One region of the Paenibacillus sp. EB106-04-04-XG159 genome, then DNA from elsewhere that is predicted to be linked to it. Evidence: riboswitches for the same ligand, from Rfam matches in the RefSeq annotation. Region 1 holds a riboswitch; each other region holds the start of a gene.
What was found. Region 1 has a riboswitch for cyclic di-AMP ahead of AC3WTP_RS10620 (3D domain-containing protein). Riboswitches for the same ligand answer to the same signal wherever they lie in the genome.

Region 1 (8,071 bases):
CGCGATCGGCTTAATAGCTGGACCGGACAAGCCTGCATACAGATTGTTGAACACACTGCGGCGTTGGTAGATGTCGATCTTCATAGCTGAAAAAGTATTGACGAGCGATATGCACTCAGCACCCTCTTGCTCACACATAACTGCCATATCAACGATGTCTTCAGCGTTAGGCGACAGCTTGACAGCAAGAGGCAGAGAAGTAACTTGTCTTACTTCACTAATGACCTGACGCGCTATGTCGGTCTTAATACCGAAGGCAATCCCGCCCTCTTTTACATTCGGGCAAGAAATATTGAGCTCGATCATATCGATAGCTTTACGATTCTGCTTGCGGCGCTCTTCTGCATCTTGCGTAATCTTCAGCGCGCCAAGCACATACTCTTCGATGTTGCTGCCGCCGAGATTCGCAATCTTTACAGGCTCGATATTTTCCCAGAACGGCATCTCTTCCTGCAGGAATGCTTCGACACCCGGGTTCTCAAGACCAACGCTGTTCATAATGCCGCCAGAGGTTTCGAACACTCGAGTACCTGTGTTTCCTGCTCTAGGATGCAAGGTTAACCCTTTACAGGAGATGCCCCCCAATTTATTAATGTCATAAAGCTTTGCGTACTCTCTACCGAAACCGAACGTCCCTGATGCCATTACGATCGGGTTGTTAAACTTGATGCCGGCTACCTCACAAGCTAAGCTCCGCATTCCAATCAACCTCCTTCGATGAAAATACAGGTCCATCCGCGCAAACTTTACGATTGCTGTCTTTATTCGTTATCGAACATACGTAGCAAGCGCCAATTCCACACGCCATCCGCTTTTCAAACGATACGTAAATGTTGGTATCCAGATCGGCACCCATAAGAGAAACCGCCCTCATCATACCACCGGGACCGCAAACGAGAACGTTATCATACTGTGATAAATCCAAATCTTCTAGAAGGTTTCCGTTAACACAAACATGAAGCTCATTCGCGTAAGGCTCGTACATTTCAGTTAGATAAGATTGACCTCTAAACCCTAAATAAATATCAGGTTTGTCCAAATGCTTAGAGGTATAAAACAACGGAGCAACTCCAATACCTCCGCCGATAAGCGCTGTTTTACCTTTAACATCTGGAAATCCGTTTCCTAGTGGGCCTTCAAGTTGAATCTGATCACCTGCTCTTAGGTTGGCGAATAAGCGCGTACCCTCTCCAGCGACCTTATACAAGAATTGGATGCAGTCCTGCTCAATATTGAAAATACTAATTGGACGCGAAAGTATCGGTGAGTTGCCCCAAGCGCGAAGCATGAAGAATTGCCCCATCCGAGCTTGAAAACAACCCTCAATTGTCATGAGGTAAATACCTTCTGATATGCGTTCGTTCGAAACTATAGTATGCACGTTCCCTCTCCTTTTTCAGCTTTAACATTTACATGATGTCATGTCGAACGTGCTCAAACCGTGACGAATATCACAATCCCCTCAAACAATTTAATATTTGAGTAAAAAATGATGAATTTTAATTGTGATTTACATTTTAATGGATATTTGCGATTCGAAAATGGAAGGATTCTCCCTTTATGTTATGGGGCATATTTCTTGCTGTATAAGGACATAACAAGGATGTACTATTGAGTAAGTATTCCTGGGAGGAAAGGAGCCATGTCCATGCGCAATACCGTGTTTGGTATTATTGCAATTGCCATGATGATGATGAATGGATGCTCCATAGGAGAAAAAGCTGTTGGACAGTTCCCTAAGATGACAGTAACAACTGAGCATCTCCAGAACTTCGAAGGACAAGAACATCAGCTATTGCCTGCTGTGAAATGGCAAGAATCGGACCCTCATAACGTCACGCAGCAATCATCTGATAATGAAGATACAACATTTGATTCCAAAGGCAATCATCTGCCTGGATATATGTATGAGAAGCAATCAACTTCAACTGCCCAAAGTATGAGATATAAGACTTACTCAGAGATGGGAAGCTCCGCTGCTGGTCATCTGAACATCGCGCAGCTGTGGAAAAAGTATCCCGAGATCTTTAAGTTCCGCGCACCGAGCGGAAATGGGAAGAAAGTTGCGCTTACCTTTGATGATGTACCTGACAGAACGGTAACTCCTGTGATCCTTGATATATTGAAGGAACATGGCATACAAGCCACCTTCTTTATTGAAGGTCATCGAGCTAAGGCTAATCCAGAAATGATTAAACGCATGGTAGCCGAAGGGCATATCATCGGAAATCATTCATACGACCATCCACTGCTAACGAAGACGACAATGTCAACATTCGTCAAGCAGATCCAGAATACGGAATCGATCATCTCTAATATTACAGGCTATAAACCTCGATTTTTCAGACCCCCTTTTGGTGAAATCACCGAAGAGCAGCTTCAGTGGGCTGGCGACCATGGTTATATTGTCGTCAATTGGGATGTAGACTCCAATGATTGGCGAGGCATTTCGTCCAGTCGCGTTGAACAGAATATTATGAGTCAAGTCAACTCCGGCTCAATCGTTCTGCAGCATGCAGGCGGAGGAGGAAGACCGGGATATTTGCAAAATACGGTTCAAGCTCTGCCTAAGGTTATCCGACAGCTTCGCGAACAGAACTATCAGTTTGTTACTCTACCCGACTTACTTCATGATCATAAGGAAAAAAGAGATTACTGATTAATACATACGAGCTTGTCCGTTACATCAACGGACAAGCTCGTATTGTTTCTCCTTATTTCAACACATAGACCTGAACATCTTGTACGCCAAAGGTACTTCCTGTGCTCTTGCTTACTGGAACGAAGATATCAATCTTGTTCCCTTTAATCGCACCGCCTGTATCCGTCGCTGTCGCAACGAAACCTCCACCAGGCAGATGACTATATTGATAGCCTGTCACAAACAGCTTAGTTCCGAGCGGTATGACATCAGGGTCAACAGCAACTGTGCCTAATTTCAGTGGATTACCTAATGCATCAACTGCGCCCCATCCATTCTCGCTCGGGTCTGCCGTATAAGCAGTCGCACGCATGTCAAGCTTATCCGTATACGTCATGTCTCTACCTGCAACAGTGACCGTATTAGCTGAAGATTTCTTAGCTGTTGTTGATGCAGGTTTAACGTTAGAGACTTGGCTCTTCGGAGCGGCTTCTGCGACTGGTGCATTTGCTGCTGGTTGTGCAGCACTCTGTTTTGCATTAGCTTGTTTTGTCGCAGTTTCCGGCTTATTGCCCGGCTCATCTACCGTTAGGTTAGCGACCGGACTATTCTGCATCACATCTGGAACCATAACTTCATTACCAGCATACAACTTCTTCTTCTCGATTACAGGATGATCTGCTAGAAAGCCATCAAAGCTCACATTATATTGTTCTGCTGTTTGATAAAATGTAGTGCTGGTCGGTGATTGACTTCCTTCCGCATATACAGGCAGAATCTGGAGTATCATGACTACTCCGAGCATCAAGCCCGTAAGCTTAAGTGTTAATTTCTTATTCATTTACTTATTACCTCCTTAGAATCTGCCTCCGGGGTTAGTTGTCGGATTCGGGTTAAGGAGTACCCTACGATCGCTTCTCTCCGATGGAAAGCTGCAATACGATTCACCCCAAGATGATCAGAGCTGTTACACAAGGTCTGAAACATCGATCAGGCGTCCCCCGTACGTTGTCGTTCGGCTTGGCTTACATATTATCACAGATTTGTAACCCATCAAATGTTATATAATGTCATCATCTTCAAATCCTTGGGGGACAACGGGTTCAGAGATTACAGAACGATGACAATGATGACTGCTTCTACATCAAAAAAGGATAATTACGGTAAGTTGGAATAAGCAAAAAGAGCGCTGGAACAGCCAGCGCTCTTTCAATTTATTACACTTACAGTATAAGGTTTACAATATTTTTCCCAAGAAATTCTTAGTTCGATCATGTTGAGCATTACCAAATATCTGCTCAGGTGTTCCATCCTCTACGATTTGACCGCCATCCATAAAGATGATACGATCGCCTACTTCTTTGGCAAAGCCCATCTCGTGTGTAACGATGACCATGGTCATCCCATCGGCAGCGAGTGATTTCATAACTTCGAGGACTTCTCCTACCATCTCGGGGTCAAGTGCAGACGTTGGCTCGTCAAATAGCATCACATGAGGCTGCATAGCGAGAGCACGAGCGATGGCGATCCGCTGCTTCTGTCCGCCGGACAATTGAGCTGGATATGCGTTCGCTTTATCCGCCAAACCTACTTTATTGAGCAGATCCATCGCGATTTGCTGCGCTTTATCTTTTGAAACATTTTTCACTTTAATCGGAGCAATTATGATGTTGTCCAGTACTGTCATATGAGGAAACAGATTGAAGGATTGGAACACCATCCCCATCTTCTCCCGTGTCTTATTGATGTCATGACCCTTATTATTAATCTTCTCGCTCTCAAACACGATATCTCCTTTGGTCGGAGTCTCGAGCAAGTTAATGCAGCGCAGCAGCGTACTCTTACCAGAGCCGCTCGGGCCAATAATCACGACAACTTCGCCTTTCTTAATCTCCAGGTCGATCCCCTTGAGTATATCCAGCTTACCAAAAGATTTATGCAACTGTTGTATTTTAATCATTCGTATTCAACTTCCTTTCAAAACGTCCGATAACCTTGGACAAAGTAAAGGTCAAAACGAAGTAGCAGAACGCTGCGCCGAGCAATGGACCCATTGCGGTATACGTTATACTACGGATTTGCTCCGTCTGGAACATGAGGTCCGCGATCCCGATAAAGCTCACAATGGAAGTCTCCTTGATCATCGTTACAAACTCATTGCCGATCGCTGGAAGTACAGACCGAATAGCCTGAGGCAGAACAATATAACGCATCGTAGCAGACTGCTTCATCCCAAGCGATCGCGCTGCTTCAACCTGCCCCTTGTCAACGCCTTGAATGCCGGCACGGAATATTTCAGCTAAGTACGCCGCACTATTAAGACCAACTGCTATTACACCTGATGTAAACTTGTTTAGATCAAGACCCATTTCCGTAAGGCCAAAATAGATGATAAACAACTGCACGAGCAGTGGAGTTCCGCGGAATACCTCGATATAGGTGACTGCAAACCATCTCAGAGGCTTAATCTTCGATAATCGCATCAGCACGAGAATAAGTCCCAGCACAACCCCAACCACTACCGCGCTTAATGACAATAATAATGTAACGCTTACTCCTGATAAATACTTTAGATGAAATTCCGATAATGCTTCAAACATACTCATCTATCATTCGCCACCTTCCACATCTTCCCTATTCGCTCATTAAATGAAAAAGAGCGGTATACACCGCACTTTCTCACGCATCATATGTTAACGATTATTCGCTCTCCGCAAGTGCATTAGCTTTTGCAAAGAATTCGTCCAACTTGCCTTCGTCTTTCAAGCGTTTGATCGTCTTGTTAGCAGCTTCCTGCAGCTTGACGCTATCCTTAGTGAATCCTGCCACATATCCTTCACTAGCTGCTTTCAAAGCTACTGGCGCGACAACAACTTTGCTATTGTTCTTTGCATATGCCTCTGCAACGGGCTTGTCGACTAGAACCGCATCTACACGACCTGTTTCCAAGGCAAGCACCAGATCATTGACCTTCACTAGCAATTCTTGCTGTGAATCTGGCACTTGAGCCGCAACATCCACGAATGTACTGCCCTTCTGAATGCCGAGCTTCAAGCCTTTCATATCTTCTGGCGATTTGTATTTATCTGCATCTTCAGCTCGAACCAGTACACCTGCTTCTGCTTGATAATACGTGTCGGAGAAAGCCATTACTTTTTCACGCTCCGGCTTACGATCCATACCAGCCATCATGATATCAGCTTTACCAACCCGGATTGCTTCGAGGGAAGCATCAAAGCCCATATTCTCGATCACGAGCTCTACTCCGAGATCCTTCGCAATTTCCTCAGCGATCATAATATCGTAGCCTACGATTTTCTCCTTGCCATCTTCCATCTTAATAAATTCAAATGGAGGGTAATCTGCGCTCGTTGCAAGCACTAGCTTCTTCGACTCCATCACGCTGTCATACTTATCCGCGCTCTTTGCGCCTTCACTTCCTTTTGAACCGCAACCTACCAGCAATGCCATTACACATGCACATACTGTCAACAATTTTAGTGATTTCATGATGATCCCCACTTTATATGAATTATTTGAATTGAATACTGTCTCTTGGACTAAACACATTATACAACGAGATGCATAGTTATACAATCCCTTTTGTACATGTATTATTTTGACATTGTTTTGACATTCATGAAGCGAATAGACGATGCTATCGAACATAATTTCATTCAATACAAGCAAATATCAACGCATATCGTAGGAAATCAGAGCAAGGCAATAAAGAGAAATTGTCAGTCGACCGTCTGACTGCCTACTATCACAGCAATTATCATCACGTTAAATGCCATTTGTTCGGCATTCACTGTTCATTATTAACTACTAAGGACAGCAGCAAACCTAGTCCTGTTATTGCATTTTTATGTGAATAGAATGTTCTTCCTCACAATGGTGATTCATGCAGACACCACATAATAATATGCATGATGTGCATAATCGCAGCTGTCGGCCTGAGATCTGTAGGCGACAAAACAGAAAAAGGACGTACGCGGTTCTACCCTCGTACGTCCTCTAATTCATGTAGCTATTTAATCTTCAATTATTATCTTAGGTGGTTCGCATTGATAAGGAAACGTTAGAATAACCGTCGTTCCTTGACCCGTTTCGCTTTCAATAGTCATATCTCCACCGTGCGCTTTCACGATTTCATTCGAGATCGCAAGACCAAGTCCGGTACCTCCGCGCTCAGGATTAATCTGATAGAATTTATCCATAACTTTGGTCAGATGATCTTCGCCGATGCCTATTCCCTGATCTTTTACGCGAACGACGCATCTCCTCTCCTCCCTTAGCATTCGTACTTCAATCGTAGAATGTAAAGGTGAGAACTTAATGGCGTTATCGACTAAGTTCAGCAGTACTTGTTTCAGTCGATTGGCATCGCCATATTGAGGAGTCTCCCCTGGTTCGCCAAATGTTTTAAACAAGAGCGAGATATCCTTCATCTCCGCCTTCGAACGAACCTGGAACAACGTTTCATCAATGAGCTGCTCCATCGACACTTGCTCCCAATGAAGCTGCAACCGGTTCTGCTGCAGTTTTGAGAAATCAAGCAGCTCTTCTACAAGTCCAATTAGACGATCGGTCTCCTTCGTAATAATCTGAAGCCCCATTTTCGTCTCTTCTGTATCTTCCATATCGCCCGATAGCAAAGTTTCGCTCCAACCTTTAATGCCGGTAAGAGGAGTGCGAAGCTCGTGTGAGATCGAGGAGACAAAGTCATTCTTGAGCTGGTTGCTCCTTACTATTTCATGGGCTAGATAATTCAAGGTCGAAGCTAATTCGCCCAACTCATACTTATAGCCTTCTTTGACTCGAATATCGAAACGACCACGCGCCATCTGGGCGGATGCATCTGTAATCTCGTTTATCGGCCTTACTATCGAATTCGCCAATCCCAGACTGATGATGAATACGATGAATAGAACAACACCAGATACGGCAATTGAGAATAACACAATACTGTTTAAGACCTTATTCACATTCTCCAATGAGGTTACGAAACGCAATACATATTGAACATTACCTTGCGCTATTAGAGGCGCGGATACCGCCATAACGGTTTCGTCTGTCTGAGGCTGAATTCCGATCCAACGTGTGATCTTGCTCTCATTAGCTGCTAACAACACGTCGGATGTTTTAATGGGTTCCTTCACTTGGAATCCAGTGGACGATATAAGTACATTTCCACCACGATCTAGGATTTGCACCTCTACATTAGGTATTTGAAACTGCTTTAATAGTTCTGGCAGCCACTCGGACTCGTTACTCGCATACAAGATGCTGTCATATCGCGTAAAATAGGAAGTCGTTGCCTCTGCATGAGACTTCAAATGATTGGATACAGAATCGTAATAATACGTTCTTACTGCGAGCATAAATACAATTTCCAGAATCAACATCGTCAGAAACACGACTATAAAG
Region 2 (8,071 bases), on a different contig from region 1:
TGCTGCGGAGATCTTGCGCTGCAATGCCTCGGCAGATCCCTTCGTCATCGATAACAGCGGACAAGAATTCATAATGCTCATACTTTGTTACAAGTCCCGCTGCTTCCCAACGGCGAACTTGCTCATCGAGCGCATACAGAAGCTGCTGCCCTGTCGTCGCGCCTGCGAATGCCGTACGGTGATGCTTCGTTCCGCCAAAGCGGCGGAAGTCGAGCAGACCCTCTGGTGTACGGCTGAACATAACACCCATGCGGTCCATCAGATGGATAATGCCCGGCGCCGCTTCACACATCGCCTTAACTGGCGGTTGATTCGCCAAGAAGTCGCCGCCGTATATCGTATCGTCAAAGTGCTCCCACGGGGAGTCGCCTTCGCCTTTCGTATTAACCGCCCCGTTAATGCCGCCCTGCGCGCATACGGAGTGGGATCGCTTCACTGGCACTAAGGAAAACAAGTCAACATGCACGCCTGCTTCCGCTGCCTTCACCGTTGCCATTAGGCCAGCCAATCCGCCGCCGACAACTAACAATTTTTGTTTAGCCATTGCGTGTTTCCCTCCTTATCCGATCATCGACTGCATCGATTGTATCATTTGAGCTGCTTCAAATTGCTCGCTGCGGAAGCCGAACAATGAAAGTATGAACAACACGGACATCAACACGAACAACCCCATGCTGATCTTTGCAGAGACCTTCTGAGCACGCGGTCCTACTGTAATGCCCCAGCTTACAAAGAAAGCCCATAATCCGTTGGCAAAATGGTAAGAAGCGGCGACAACGCCTATGATATAAATAATGAACATGACCGGTTGTGTCACGATCTCATTCATATGAGTACCCAGCTCTTCATGTGTAACCGTGCCCATTGCAATCTGAAAGCGAGTTTGATAGAGATGCCATGTGACGAAGATAAACGTGATAACCCCCGTAATACGCTGCATCATGAACGCGAAATTGCGCCCATAGTTGTGATTGCCCACATTGTTGCGGGCCGTGTATGCGATATACAACCCGTATACACCGTGATATAGGAGTGGCAGCCAGATAAACAATAATTCCAAGAAAAATAGGAGCGGCAGTTCATTCAGAAACTTTACGCTTGACTGGAACGCTTCTTTGCCGCCGTCATACGCTGAAAAGTTCGTAATCATGTGCTCCAGCAGGAACAATCCAAGCGGAATTACCCCGAGCAGCGAGTGCATCTTCCTTGAGTAAAAATAGCCTCGTTTCATAGGTGTCTCATTTCCCCCTTCTCATACATACCAGAAAATTTTGGTAGTAAAGCATCCTCATTTTACCTGTGCTTGTCGAAAGCGTCAATCATTTGTCACCGAAGAAATAGCAAAATTTTTAATAAATCTTATCGGTTTGTGTCAAACCGTATACAAATTTGCAAGCGCTCTCTTTTTTTGTGTGACTAACTTGTGACACTTCCATATTACTCCTTTCAAGCTTATAATGGAATTGCAATATTATTATAATTTTTATAACTAAAACGCATAAATATTAGATTTCTCTCACCGACCAAACAGGAGGACAACACATATGCTTGATCTATTAGAGTCATTTGCCACAGTAGTGGAATTTACGAGCTTGAATCAAGCCGCTAAACGTCTTAATATCTCGCAACCTGCACTGTCTAGGCAAATCTCACGATTAGAGCAGGATCTCGGCGTAGAGTTGTTCCTGCGCAATGGCAAGCGGCTTGAGCTGACGAAGGTCGGAAGAATGACCTATGACTTTGCGCTAGATATTCGTACACGTCAGCTTGGCTTTATGAGATCGTTAGCCGCTTATAAAGCTGAAGGCCAGTCGAACGTCACGATAGGAGCCAGTCTAACTACGCTGCAAACGACATTGCCGTTCTTTGTCTCGATCTTCAAGGATCACATGCCCAAGGCACAGCTTAAGACGGTAACCGGCAAGACACATGAGATCATCTCCTTGATCAAGGAGCAGCAGGTTGACTTCGGCATCGTAGCGGATGAGATTCGGGAACAAGGACTCGTCTCGATTCCACTGTTGTCTGATCACCTTATGCTGGTCGTTCCGAGCAACCATGAATGGTATGATCTGCAAGACTGGACAATGACCCATCTCAATGGATTACCGATGCTGCTGTTCTCCAATGGCACCTGGTACCGCAAGCTGATCGATGATCTGTTCCGCCGCTATCGCATTATGCCTGATATTCGGATGGAGATTGATTCCTTCGAAGCTATCGTTCGACTGTTGTATACTTGTGAAGCAGCCACACTGCTGCCGAAGTCGTATCTTCGCGAGGAATGGATCAGCAACAGCGGGCTGCGTACGGTTTATATGCAAGAGCTGAAGCAGACGGAACGCATTACATCACTAGTTTATTCTGAACAAGCCTCCTTCTCGAATGAAGTCAAGCAGTTCTTGATGGATGCTGCACTCCACAGCAATTGGTCAGAATAATGGCTATATTTTTCATTAACCATTTTGATTAGGGCTTAATACATGTACACACAATCGTAATTTTTAACAAGAGGCATCTTCGCTTCTAGAAATAATCAACTGTTGCAGCAAGTGAGGTGAGTTATGTGCTGTTAGATGAATCGAAGTCTATATATCTGCAGATTGCCGAATTAATTGAAAATGAAATCCTAAACGGAGAGCTGCAAGAAGAGCAGCAGGTCTCTTCAACTACCCAGTTCGCCAAAGTGCTGCAGATTAACCCGGCAACAGCTGCTAAAGGCATCAATCTGTTAGTAGATGAAGGAGTGCTGTACAAGAAAAGAGGGGTTGGAATGTTCGTCGGCGCTGGAGCGGCAGCCATCGTGAGGAAGAAGCGCCGTGATCAATTCGCGGAGGTTGAGCTGCCCCGCATTCTGCAGACTGCGAAAGCATTGGAGATTACGAAAGAAGAGCTTGTACATATGATTATGGAAATAAAAGAAACGCCGCAGGATGAATAACGTGCATATAGCGCAGTCACACAATAAAAGCCCCGAGCGATGCTCCTGACTATTGTTCAAGAGCTTGCTTGGGGCTGTAGTATAATTAAGATTTCCGATTATCTGTAATCTTTTCTTCAAATTGTTCAATTTGCAAATTAGTACCGATCATGACCATGATATCATTCTCTGCCAACACATCATCTGCGGATGGAGCAACTATAATGCCATTAGGTTTATTCAAGGCTACGATGCTGCAGCCGTATCGTACGCGCGAGTTCAGCTCACGCAGTGTGACTCCATTCAAGCATCTCGGTACGTTGAGCTCCACAATCGTATATTCCTTAGACAACTCAATATAATCAAGGAGATTAGGTGATACGAGATGGTGAGCAACCCGAATGCCCATATCCCGTTCCGGATATATAATTCGGTCAACTCCAAGCCGCTCCAGGACTCTGCCATGCAGATCAGACAGCGCCTTGGCAACTACTTTCTTGACCCCCAGCTCCTTCACCTGAATACTAACCAGTATACTCGTCTGGATATCATTGCCTATTGCTACAATGACACAGTCAAAGTTGCGAATGCCGAGCGAACGAAGCACTTCCTCATCTGTCGCGTCAGCAACGACTGCATGTGTTACCACATTGTTCATTTCATCAATAACTTCCTCATCCTTGTCGATTCCCAATACCTGGTGACCAAGCTTCATCAATTCTTCAGCCAAGCTGGAACCGAACCGTCCCATTCCAATGACGGCATACTGCTGCACATCCATCTTTGATACTATCCCCTTTGTTGTTAACCTATCGTTATCTTTCCTTCTGGATGACGGAACAATTCACGTTCCGTCTTCGGTCCAAGCGCATATGCAAGTGTAAGCGGGCCTAATCGGCCGATAAACATCGTCATCGCAATCAACAGCTTGCCGATGCTCGATAGATCGCTGGTGATCCCCATAGTCAGACCTACAGTACCGAATGCAGAAGTTGTTTCAAATAAGATCGCAAGAAAATCTGCATCCTCTGTCGTTGACAGGATCATGGACACGGTAATGACCAGACCTAGCGCTATCAATATTAAAGTGAGTGCTTTATTCAATCGGTCTTTCGCCAAGCGATGCTTAAACATCACGATATCATCCTTGCCGCGTACCATCGCAACGACCCCGCCGAATAATATCGCGAATGTCGTCGTCTTAATACCGCCGCCCGTCGAGCCTGGAGAAGCACCGATAAACATGAGAATGACTATAAAGAATTGAGTTGCCTGCCGCAATCCGGCAATATCAACCGTATTGACCCCTGCTGTACGAGGTGAAACCGATTGAAAGAATGAAGCTAATATCTTCTCGAAGAAGTTCATATCCCCCATCGTGTTCGGATTCGAAAATTCGAATACGAAGATGACAAGCGCCCCGAATAAGATTAAGAAACCAGTCGTATACAGAACAACCTTCGTATGAAGCGACAAACGCTTCGTCCTGCGATAATCAACCAGATCGGACATGACGATAAATCCTATACCTCCCGATACAATCAGGAACATCGCTACGATATTAGTGATCGGATCATCGACATAGCTGGTCAAGCTGGAGAACGGTCCGCTTGCTGTCATCCCGAATATATCGAATCCCGCATTATTGAAAAAGGATATCCCGTGAAATATACCAAAGTACAGCGCCTGTCCAAAAGGCATGTCGACCGCCCAACGCAGTGCAAACACAATAGCGGCTGAACCTTCAATGATGAGAGAATAGAGCAGTACTTTGCGGATCAGACGAACGATACCTTCCATCGAACCCTGATTCAGCGCCTCCTGCAAGATCAATCGTTCCTTCAATGATATCTTCTTCTTGAATACGAGCGCGAACAACGTCGCCATCGTCATAAATCCCAGACCGCCGATCTGGATAAGACATAAGATGACTATCTGTCCGAACATGGTAAAGTGCGACCCCGTATCAACGACAACCAATCCTGTAACACATGTTGCAGACGTCGCTGTGAACAATGCATCGATAAAGTGGAGCGGTTGACCGTCAACGTTTGATATGGGGAGCATCAGAAGAAATGAGCCTAACAAAATGATTGCAGCGAATCCCACTGCCAGTATGCGCGCCGGAGTTAATCTCCATGGTCGTAAAAGCTCAATCTTTTTCAATTGCTGTGCCCACCTCTAAAAAATTTCATAAAAAAAAGCATCGGAATACCAATGCTGTCTGGTTTCCTGACGTGCTCGCCTACGAGGTTAGCTGACGGATTCGGGCACGTCAAGTTGCCCTATTCGCAGCGCTTGCAGCTTATACTCTAAGTCTGCAGCACATTGCGAAATTCACCCCAAATATCGGTTCCCCCGCTTTCGCTTGCGCGAAATTCGGCTCTATACAATTCATAACGAGATGATTATATACGTTTATACGAGCACTTACAAAGTCAATAAACTGGCAAATTCATCTGAAATGTACCCGAATTAGGGATTAAGAGCGTTTACATTAGATTGTTTTCATGCAATGCATCAGTGTGACGCCTGTTTTCTTGACGTTGCATTATAATTTCGATAACCTTGTTCTATTCAAATGAAACATAAGCGGCTATGATCAGATATACAATCATAATAAGACCATTTCACGATAGAGGGGGATTCCCTTGTCTTCTCACTTTGAACAAGCATCCGTTACTGCGTCTTTGCATCAGAGAACCGTCTCAAGACTTGTTGTCGTTTGCTCCGTGATCGGGTTCATGATCTTCTTGGCATTTCAAGTCATAGCTCCCATTACATCTGGCAGTGAAGAAGCACTCGCTAAGCCCATCACGAAACAAGAAGCTTTGAACCTCGCATATAAGGTGTATGCGGATGAGGCATTCGCCTCAGGAAGACAGTCCTCTAAACCGCTGGAAACAGCTGTTATATACGATACGAATCAACTCTTATCCGGTTATGTGAGCAAAGAACAATTGATGGAAAGCTATGAGCCTTGGGACAAGCTGGCTCCATACGACTACTACCGTGTCTTGATGAGAAGAGGGAATCTGCATGATCTGGAATACACGATTGTAGATCTGCATATGACGAGCGGCAAGCTGGTCGGTTATCAGACCCAAACGACTGACATGCCTTCTAGTTCATCTAACCTTAGCGAGGCCGACATGGCGGCTCGGACGGATGAAGCAATTCGGGAGCTCGGGTATACAGATGCCCAAGTACAGCGATTGCCGATGTCAGCCGCGAATCCGAATGAGATCAGATATCGTGTACCTGCTGCCAAGGTAGGCGACGCCTCGTTGGAGCTAGTTGCCACATGGTCTGGAGACTATATAACCAGCCTTAGGCCTGTATGGGATGTTCCACCTGCATATACTTCTGAAATGAAACACCAGCAGGAATCAGCAGAGAAGACTCAAAACTACGCCTATCAGCTAATGTCACTTATTATGGGGATTGCAGCTGTCGTATGTGCTGTAGTCTATCGACGTACGATACATTTCGGTTCCTGGACGATCATATTGCTTGCTGTCATATCCTGCGGATTATCCGTCGTCCACTCATGGAATGCCCTGCCCAGCTATGTCATGCTGGAACAGAAAGTACCTGTCACAACCGGCGATATACAGAACGCCCTATATCTGCAATCTGCAATTGTTGTCGTACAAGGCGGAATTATGTTATATCTGGCCTTGGTCACGGGACGCGCGCTGTGGAGACGGAGCCTCCATACTAATTTGCTGCCTACATGGAGACATCCCAACTTTGGAACCGCATTGGTGAATGCCTTCTGGAACGGACTATGCTGGGCAGGAATACTGCTTGGTATGCAGACGATTATATTCACCCTGCTGGAGCTCGGTGTCGGTGCTTGGAGCTCAACGGATTCGATCTCATCTCCATTGAATCTGACTTATATGTACATGTACCCCTTGCTCGCATGGGTAGCCGCGATCTCTGAAGAAGGATTCTACCGTTTATTCGGCGTAGGGCTGTTGAGAAGATGGATTCCGAACACATGGATTGCTGCCATCGTCCCTACCTTCGTCTGGGCCGCGGGACATGTGATGTATCCGATATACCCGTTCTACTCAAGACCAGTAGAACTGATGATTATCGGCTTCGCCTTCGTATGGATAATGGTTCGGTACGGCTTCTGGACAGCCGTCAGCGCTCATCTGATGCTCGATACGCTGCTGATGGTGATGTCCCTATTCCTGGAGCGCTCCTTGGCGGGCTTTACATTCGGTATTATATACCTGCTGCTTCCAGTAACAGTTGTGTATTGCTTAGCCGCGATGCACCGCAATCGCAAAACGGTTACATATTCAATCCCATAAACAATTGAGGCACTTGCTGAAATACTATTTATAAGTATTCCAACAAGTGCCTCTTATTTATTCTATATCCCCATCGACGCTTTCGATATCATCATGATCTGCTTCTGCTGACTGATCCTCTTCTCTCAGATGTGATAATATCGTTTGCGCCAACTGCTCACCTATGCTTACTTCACGGAAGTCTTCTACAGAAGCCTCCCGAATCTTCTTGAGCGACCCAAAATGCTTCAGCAGCATCTTGCGCCGCTTCTCGCCGATCCCCGGAATCGAATCCAATGCTGACACGACCATAGACTTCGCTCGCCGTTCCCGATGGAACGTGATCGCGAAGCGATGCACTTCCTCCTGTATACGCTGCAGCAGATAGAATTCCTGGCTGTCACGAGGCAGATTGACTTCCTGCGGAGGGTCGCCAGCCATAAGCTGAGCGGTCTTATGCTTGACATCCTTCACAAGGCCGCACACGGGAATCGCTAACCCCAATTCATTCTCCAGGACGTCTATGGCTACCGCCATCTGTCCCTTGCCGCCATCGACCACGATGATGTCCGGCATCTCCAGACCTTCCTTCAATACGCGCTCATACCGTCTGCGAATGACCTCACGCATCGTCTCATAATCATCCGGTCCTTGTACAGTCCGCACCTTGTATTTGCGGTATTCCTTCTTCGCAGGCTTGCCATCGATAAATACAACCATAGCCGATACAGGGTCGGAGCCTTGGATGTTCGAGTTGTCGAACGCCTCGATCCGGCGCGCTGAGGCAACTCCGAGTGCTTCTCCAAGCCGTTCCGCCGCACGGGCGGTTCGATCTTCATCACGC
Region 3 (8,071 bases), on a different contig from region 1:
GTGCCAATGTACTACTACGATGGAGAGGGCAATCCTGTGGGAACGAACCGCGATCAGGCGCCTGCGATTTCGCTGCCTCCATTATCGAAAGACAAGGGGACAACACGAACTAATCCTGGAATAAGTGTTGATCCTCAAGAAGAATCGCCTGTCATTAAGCCTGAGGGTGCGGAGAGCGAGTCCAATCAAACCGGAGAGAATGAACCAGAGCAAGAGCATAGTCCTTAAGTTATCAACAGACAGCAATATAGCGGAGTGGTATAAACGATATTAACGTTTGTATCCCTCCGCTATTATTTGTTTAGGATCAATTGGACTTTTTCTGCTGTGCAGCACGCAAAGTGCGCTTCTCGTCATTTTCCCATTTCTTCAACAATGGGTAGGGGTCAAATGCATATTCCACTAATCCGCGATCGCGATACACACCGTAATGGAGATGAGGTGGAAACTTGCCGGAGGTTCCAGGCTTACCATATCCCGAGCTGCCTACCCATCCGATAACTTGTCCAGGGGTGACGATATCGCCTTGGTTTAGAGTTTTATTATACCCCGATAGATGAGCGTAATAATGGTACAGATTGTTTATATCTCGAATGCCGATTCGCCAACCGCCATATCGATTCCAGCCCTTCACCTCAACGATGCCGAAGCAGGTGCTTCTAACAGGCACGCCGTGCGGCGCAAAGATGTCAGTTCCTTCGTGAATGCGGAATCCGCCGTAATGTCGACCCATCCCCCAGGTGCTCCGGTAAGAGTAAGTAGCATTGACGGGAAGCGGAAAAGCACTGCCATGCAATTGTATGCGGTCAAAATGCTCATATAATCGTGAGAACTGGAGCACTCGTTGAACCGCACGACTATTTTTGTAATAATTCCACAAGCCAACAGCGAAGTCATCCTCATGAATTCCATACGATCCGATAAATGCTGAAACGCTGTACAGCAGATCAATATCATTGTTGCGATCAGCAAGAGAATCTCCTGAACCATCCTTGCCTAATCCGTGGAACATCGAGATGGACTTTGGATTCTGATCTTCCGGATCAGGGTTAAGCATTCCGGTCCATTTGGGCTGCTCAACGAATACGCCAATTACACGATCGGGATGCTCTCGCTTCTTCGCATTGGCCTTCGTTAAGGTGCGCTCATATTGATCCACAGCAGCGAGCCGATACCAGGGGATGCCTGTCAGAGCGCTGAGCTTATCATAAATATCTCTCCGCTGTTTATATGGATTATCGCCAGATGCTGCTTCTGGCAGTTTATGCTCTGCTGACTCGGATGCCGCAGGGGCGGGATCTGCATACGCATTAGTTGCGGAAAGGTTGATGGTTCCCCAGATGACACTGCATATCGTCAAGTGGATCACGAATCGTCTCATGTTCTTACCTTCCTTCACAAGTGACAGAATAGTTATGCTTAGGATGTACGGATATAACGAACTTATCCAAAGTCGGCACACAGATCGCATAGTCGCTGATCACCAAAGAGCCTGTCTTCATATAAGGGTATTATGCCTATTGAATAGTCTGTAAAAATTGGACAATAAATTGATTGAATAATTAAAATATGCTAAGCTCAATCATAGTTTAAGTTACTTCGTAAGAGCTCTTGCTGTGTATCCAAGTAATATTGTGCGAGAGACGAAGACGATATCAGCAAGGGTCGAGGTTAAGTGATATAAGAAGGTAGGTTGCCCGCTAATGAAAACAAAATTGCAAAAACCCGACTGGATTCGCATTAAACTGACAACAGGAGAGAATTACTCCGAGATAAAGGATATGATGCGCTCTAAAACGCTTCATACGGTCTGTGAAGAAGCGCGTTGTCCGAATATATATGAATGCTGGGCTAATCGTACAGCGACATTTATGATTTTGGGGGACATTTGTACACGGGCGTGCCGTTTCTGCGCAGTTAACACTGGAATGCCGACTGAGCTCGATCTGCAGGAACCAGAACGTGTAGCTGAAGCTGCGGAACGCATGGGATTGCGTCATTGCGTCGTAACCTCTGTTGCTCGAGATGATTTGAAGGATGGCGGAGCTACTATCTTTGCTGAAACGATTGCAGCGATTCGCCGTCGATTGCCGTTCTGCTCTGTAGAAGTACTGATTCCCGACTTTATGGGCAATTGGGACGCGCTTAAGCTTGTAATGGACGCTAAACCAGACATCTTGAACCATAATGTCGAGACGGTAGAGCGCCTGTCAGACCGAGTGCGAGCTAAGGCGAAGTATGAGCGTACGTTAGAACTGCTGCGTCAAGCTAAGCTTATGAAGCCTAACATCCCTACCAAGTCAAGCATTATGCTGGGCGTTGGCGAGGAATGGGAGGAAATACTAAGAACAATGGACGATTTGCGTGCGGTTGATGTTGATATATTGACGATCGGACAGTACCTGCAGCCTACGTCCAAGCACTTAAACGTGGAGCAATATTATACCCCGGAACAATTCGAGAAGCTGAAGGAAGAAGGACTTAAGCGCGGATTTAGCCATGTGGAATCGGGTCCGTTGGTTCGCAGCTCGTATCATGCACATGAACAAGTAAAATCAGCGCATGAGAACAAGGCTGCTCAAGTTTAGATTAACTGCCATCAGTTAGGCGTGAACACGCAAAGCTGCGGATAGGCGAAGTAGGTTGGTCCGTTGGGGGCGGAAGAGACGGGAAGGAGGGAATAGGACAGTGATTCATATCGGTGGTAGAACGTATGAGATCGTGAAAGAGCATCGGACCGCCTGGAATCCGGAAATGTTTCGTGACCGTTATAGTGAAGTGCTGGATCGGTACGATTACATTGTTGGAGACTGGGGATACAATCAATTGCGATTGAAGGGCTTCTTCAAGGACAATCATCCCAAGAACACGAAGGAAACTACGATGTGCGGGGTCATGGACTATATTAATGAATATTGCAATTTCGGCTGTGCATATTTCATCTTGGAGAAAAAGCCTTCTAAGGACGGACGCGGACGAACGATAGAATCTTGGGAGTCTGATGCGGAGATGGAAGGTGCAGCTGCAGCTGAGGATATGTCAGACGGCGCAGATATGCAGCAGGGCATATCGTTAACACCGGGCAATGCAGTGACTGACGATAAGCAGGATGCTTCAGAAGCGGGCTCAGACGAACCAATCTCGCGTGCGGAACGCTATAGACGTGCAGAGCGTCAATTCCGCACAGATCGCAGCGATAAGCAGGAGCGTAATGGGCGTCCGGCTCGGCAGGACAGACAAGCTCGCGGGGAGCAGGATCGTGGACCGCGAGCTGATCGAGGCGAGAGACCGGAACGCTCGGAACGTAATGACCGTGCTGAACGCTCAGAACGTGGAGATCGCAATAAGTCGAGCCGTCAACAGCGCAGCCGATTCAAGCCTGGCAAGCAAGGCGGGCAGCAATCAGGCGGTAAACCGCAAGCTGGCAGCGGCCGTGACAATGAGATGCAGCGAGCTCCAGAAGGCGTACACTCCTAATAAGAGAAAGACCAATCGTGTGACCAACCGTGAACATATGCGGTTGGTCTTTTTTGCATTCCTTTGATATGGGTCGGGTGTAATAATATGTATTAAATTACAATAAATTTGAAATGAATGCTGCTGCCATACATGTTACAATTCTGTAAGAAATTCAAAAACAAAGCTGAAGCTCACATGAGCGCGGGGGAACCACATATGGGGTGAAATCGCGTATGCGATCGAGGAGACTCTTTCACTCGAACCCGACAGCTAACCTCGTAGGCTACAAAGGGAGAGAATTGATGATGAAGAAACATATGATTACATTGGCAGTAGCAGGTGTACTTGCGTGCAGTCCATTTTTAGCGGCAGGATCCGCTGCAGCAGCGCCAGCACAAGCGCCGAACTGTGATGCAGTTAACGTTCAATATAGCTTTAACTCGTCTAATTGGAATGCGGCATTGCAAAATTGGTTGGCAAATTGGAAACCAATCTATCAAACACCAGGCCAAGGTCATAACCCGAATAATGGACAAGGTCAGAACCAAGGTCAGGACCAAGGTCAGAACCAGGATCAGAACCAAGGTCAAAACGATAACTCACAAGCTAACGAAGATCAGGGTCAAGCCAATCTATCAGAGTATGCAGCACAAGTGGTAGAGCTTGTTAACCAAGAGCGTGCAGCAGCAGGCTTGTCTCCTTTGACAGTCGATAGCAAGCTGTCTGATGTAGCGATGCTTAAAGCCAAGGACATGTATGACAATAACTACTTTGATCATCAATCGCCTACGTATGGTTCTCCATTTGATATGATGCAAGCAAATGGAATTACGTACAGAACAGCAGGCGAGAACATTGCTAAGGGTCAGCGTTCACCGCAGGAAGTAATGGACGCATGGATGAATAGCACAGGTCACCGTCAAAATATTTTGAATAGCAGCTACACGAAGATTGGCGTAGCTTATTACAACGGCGAATGGGTTCAAGAATTCATCGGCTAAAGCAATTATCGGGTTGTCTCAACATTCCTATTAGGGAAGGTTGAGACAACCTTTTTTAATTGCTCGTTGAAACGACAACAGGCTATCCCTATGTTGATTAATCAATAAAGGGATAGCCTGCAGCAAGTATTTAACGAGAGTCGTCTTGACCGATAAAGGCTTCTCGGACACGATTCCAAAATGGATATGGGCGATAACGGACAAAAGTAACCTTCTGATCTGCCACTCGACAGCTTACTGAGCTTAGGTTGTCCAGCGGTACGTTCACATGATCGATCGTTAATAATAGGCGCTGATGCTTGCGGGAATAAATATCGATATGGTGATGCTTCGGCAGGACAATGGAAGCTCCAAGTGTACGGAATACTCGATTGTTGATTGATGCGATCTCTGCCATCTGTATAGATTCAATAGAAGGATGCACCATGGCTCCGCCTAAGCTCTTGTTATATGCTGTGCTGCCGGACGGTGTGGAGATGCAGATGCCATCTCCTCTAAACATCTCAAACCGCTGTTTATTAATGTCAATCTGAGCGACTACGGTGCCGTCGACACCTTTGAGCGTGAATTCATTAAGTGCAATATATTGCTGCACTCCACCGTCATCGCGCTTGATCGTCAGCTCGATCAACGGGTACTTAACCTTGCGAGGTGCGATATCTTCCAGTGAAGCGTGGTCGGACATAAGCTCGACGAGTGTCTGGATCTCATCAGCTTGCCAATCGGCATAAAAACCTAAATGTCCTGTATGTATACCCACAAAGGCAAGAGAATCCAGTTGGTTGATATAACGATGAAAGGCCTGCAGCATCGTTCCATCGCCACCGATGGAAATGACAATCTCAGGGTATATGGAATCATGCGTTAGTTGATGGTCGGATGCAAGCTGTTGAAATCGATCGGCTAACCGATTCGATAGTTCATCGCCGCGCGACAATATGGCGTATTTCAAGATAGCGGCTCCTTTATTGGCAAGTCATGACATATTCATATTAATCGTTCCGCTACTGGAAAACAATCATTATCTCCTATCGATTTGAGCGCAAAAGGCGAAGGAGCACCCCTAATACCGCCATTATCGACGTTATGCCAATGAATACCGCCATTCCCCATGAAATAAAAGGAATCGTGTCAGGCCAACCCTTCCATTCTTGCGTTAGTGCCGTTGACATCCATGTCGGGACATGGAGCGTATCTGTCTTCAACCAAGGGTATAGCCAATAAGCTGCGATAGCAGCTAGAAAACTGTGAATCAAGCGCGAAATGACAAACGGCGTATATCGCAAATCCGTTTGATTCAGAATGCTGGCAATCTGGGCGTGAACCGATAGACCAGCCCATGAGAGTACCCATGCTGCTGCGACGAGCTGCAGGTGGGTGCCTGCTTGGGTTGCGGCACCTGCGCTCTTAGCGCCGAGTGTGACCTCGAATAAGCCGCTGGAGAAAGCTTGAGCGAGTATGTCTGGAAGGCCGAACAAACCGAGGGCCGCACTGAGGAAGGAATCCCATATAAGCATAACGGAAGAGGCGGTGAGCAGCTCCATGACGACTGAAAAGAATACAACAAGACCGCCAACGACAATCATCAGCTTCAAGGATGATTCTACTGCTTCGCGCAGCATGGTGCCGATCGAGCGGCCGTCGCTGATTCTCGCCTGATGCATAGCGTTGAACGCTTGCACGAATATATGCCTCATGGCAGTCCGTTTCGGCTGCATCTGGTCTTTCTGCAATGGAGTAGGCGCAGCATGCGGAGCGTAGAAGCGCATGAGTAAGCCTAGGAGCAAGCCAGATCCATAATGCGCGGCAATCAGAGTCAGGGCAAGGCTGGCATGGCCGAAGAAACCGACAGATACCGCGCCGATCAGAAATATAGGATCGGACGTCGTCGTAAAGGCGACTAGGCGTTCTCCTTCCTCGCGCGTTATTAAGCTTTGTGCCCGTAAGCGCGTTGTAAGCTTTGCGCCGACTGGATAGCCGGATGCATACCCCATCGCCATGACGAAGCCTCCCACACCGGGTACGCGAAACAGTGGACGCATGATCGGATCAAGCAGTGTTCCAATAAAATGAACAATGCCGAAGCCAAGGAGCATTTCAGAAATAATGAAGAATGGCAGGAGGGATGGAAATAGTACGTCCCACCATATGGTCAACCCTCTTTCAGCCGCTGTTAGCAGTGACTGTGGATAGATAAGCATTAGGAGCAGGCTGATAGAGAAGATGGCTGCCAGTAATATGAGATTGAGCCGTTGCCACCGATACATCGTAATCTCCCTCCTCGATTGTCCGCCCAGCCGAGTGGGAGACAGCTGCGAAGCGTTGGACAAGGGTCCAACACCATCATATGAGCGGGAGAAGAGGAACATTCTCACTATGAGAGACGAGTGGGGATATCCCTATCACAACTCATTCTCAACTGTAATCAAAATGTAAAGAAACCGTTTGCATTTTTTCGTATCATCGCGTGAATCCTTATGATAAGATAGTTATATAGAAGGATGAAACGGTATCCGATAATTAGGGGTGATTCGGATGAGTATAATAGCAGGCCTCTTAGTTTGCGCTTTCGTTTACGTTATTCGAGAGTCGTTGATGGGTCCACCAGAAGATTGGGAAACATAATATTCCAGGTTCGGCGCTAAACAGAGTTTAGCGTCTTTTTTGTGTGCTATAATGTCCATGTGTAATATTACCGATAGATAGGAGAGCGTTATGAATAAATATAACGAAACCTTATATGACATGATTGGCGGGGAGCAAACCGTTCGACGCATGGTAGAGGCATTCTATCCAAGAGTCCAGCAGGAACCGTTGCTAGCCCCGTTATTTCCTGAAGATATAACGCCTGTATTGGAGAAGCAGTTTTTATTTTTAACACAATTCTTCGGAGGGCCGATGCTGTACACGGAGCAGAATGGACATCCGATGATGAGAGCGCGCCATCTGCCATTTCCGATAACCATTGAACGCGCACGCGCCTGGTTAAGCTGCATGGATGCCGCGCTTGTCGACATTGGGATGCCGCCTGAGCTGCGTGAAATGGTTATGAACCGCTTGTCAGGACCAGCACATCACTTTGTAAATCAATCTTGAACTACTGAATATGGTAAGCATACTCCATTACACAATTGAACTTGGACTTAATCTAAGGAGGTCGGCATATGCAAACTAATAATAGTGACGTAGAACCATTATACGATCTTACAGCTACCTGTCCTGCTTGTGAACGGGACTTTCGAACTTCGCGGATTCGTCCGCGTTATAAGAAAGCAATCCGTATGGATTCTGACTTCTGTCCTCACTACGCAGACCCCAGCCTGAACCCGGATTACTATGTCGTTCAGATATGCGAGCACTGCGGCTGCGGAACAACAGAGCATGCTCTTAAGCAATGGAGCGAAAGGCAGCACGAAGAATTCAGCGTGCGTGTATCTTCGCAATGGCAGCCTCGTTCCTATGCCGGGGAACGAAGCTGGAAGGTTGCATTGGAGACGTATCAGTTGGCCTTGCTTACCGCGCAGACGATCAATGAAAGCCAGCGCGTGATTGCTGGACTATTGCATCATATCGCTTGGCTGTACCGCTACCAAGGAGATGAAGCTCAAGAG

Region 2: it holds a riboswitch for cyclic di-AMP, as region 1 does, so the genes downstream of both, AC3WTP_RS06495 (TrkH family potassium uptake protein) here and AC3WTP_RS10620 (3D domain-containing protein) in region 1, are expected to answer to the same signal.
Region 3: it holds a riboswitch for cyclic di-AMP, as region 1 does, so the genes downstream of both, AC3WTP_RS06095 (CAP domain-containing protein) here and AC3WTP_RS10620 (3D domain-containing protein) in region 1, are expected to answer to the same signal.

The regions. Positions count from the first base shown of each region.
Region 1 is NZ_JBYTDY010000007.1:92,776-100,846, reverse strand. Features, by position in the region: gene AC3WTP_RS10635 (dihydroorotate dehydrogenase) at 1-699, opposite strand, end outside; gene AC3WTP_RS10630 (dihydroorotate dehydrogenase electron transfer subunit) at 680-1,381, opposite strand; gene AC3WTP_RS10625 (polysaccharide deacetylase family protein) at 1,643-2,659, shown strand; gene AC3WTP_RS10620 (3D domain-containing protein) at 2,715-3,482, opposite strand; cyclic di-AMP (ydaO/yuaA leader) riboswitch at 3,491-3,677, opposite strand; gene AC3WTP_RS10615 (amino acid ABC transporter ATP-binding protein) at 3,879-4,601, opposite strand; gene AC3WTP_RS10610 (amino acid ABC transporter permease) at 4,594-5,247, opposite strand; gene AC3WTP_RS10605 (transporter substrate-binding domain-containing protein) at 5,342-6,151, opposite strand; gene AC3WTP_RS10600 (sensor histidine kinase) at 6,676-8,071, opposite strand, start outside.
Region 2 is NZ_JBYTDY010000004.1:109,601-117,671, reverse strand. Features, by position in the region: gene sdhA (succinate dehydrogenase flavoprotein subunit) at 1-544, opposite strand, end outside; gene AC3WTP_RS06515 (succinate dehydrogenase cytochrome b558 subunit) at 560-1,231, opposite strand; gene AC3WTP_RS06510 (LysR family transcriptional regulator) at 1,545-2,441, shown strand; gene AC3WTP_RS06505 (GntR family transcriptional regulator) at 2,567-2,941, shown strand; gene AC3WTP_RS06500 (potassium channel family protein) at 3,027-3,701, opposite strand; gene AC3WTP_RS06495 (TrkH family potassium uptake protein) at 3,725-5,086, opposite strand; cyclic di-AMP (ydaO/yuaA leader) riboswitch at 5,148-5,315, opposite strand; gene AC3WTP_RS06490 (CPBP family intramembrane glutamic endopeptidase) at 5,572-7,248, shown strand; gene uvrC (excinuclease ABC subunit UvrC) at 7,306-8,071, opposite strand, start outside.
Region 3 is NZ_JBYTDY010000004.1:28,384-36,454, forward strand. Features, by position in the region: gene yunB (sporulation protein YunB) at 1-228, shown strand, start outside; gene AC3WTP_RS06080 (M23 family metallopeptidase) at 308-1,381, opposite strand; gene lipA (lipoyl synthase) at 1,704-2,588, shown strand; gene AC3WTP_RS06090 (YutD family protein) at 2,689-3,477, shown strand; cyclic di-AMP (ydaO/yuaA leader) riboswitch at 3,632-3,759, shown strand; gene AC3WTP_RS06095 (CAP domain-containing protein) at 3,762-4,460, shown strand; gene AC3WTP_RS06100 (NAD kinase) at 4,591-5,412, opposite strand; gene ylbJ (sporulation integral membrane protein YlbJ) at 5,489-6,727, opposite strand; gene AC3WTP_RS06110 (globin domain-containing protein) at 7,176-7,556, shown strand; gene AC3WTP_RS06115 (DUF2225 domain-containing protein) at 7,625-8,071, shown strand, end outside.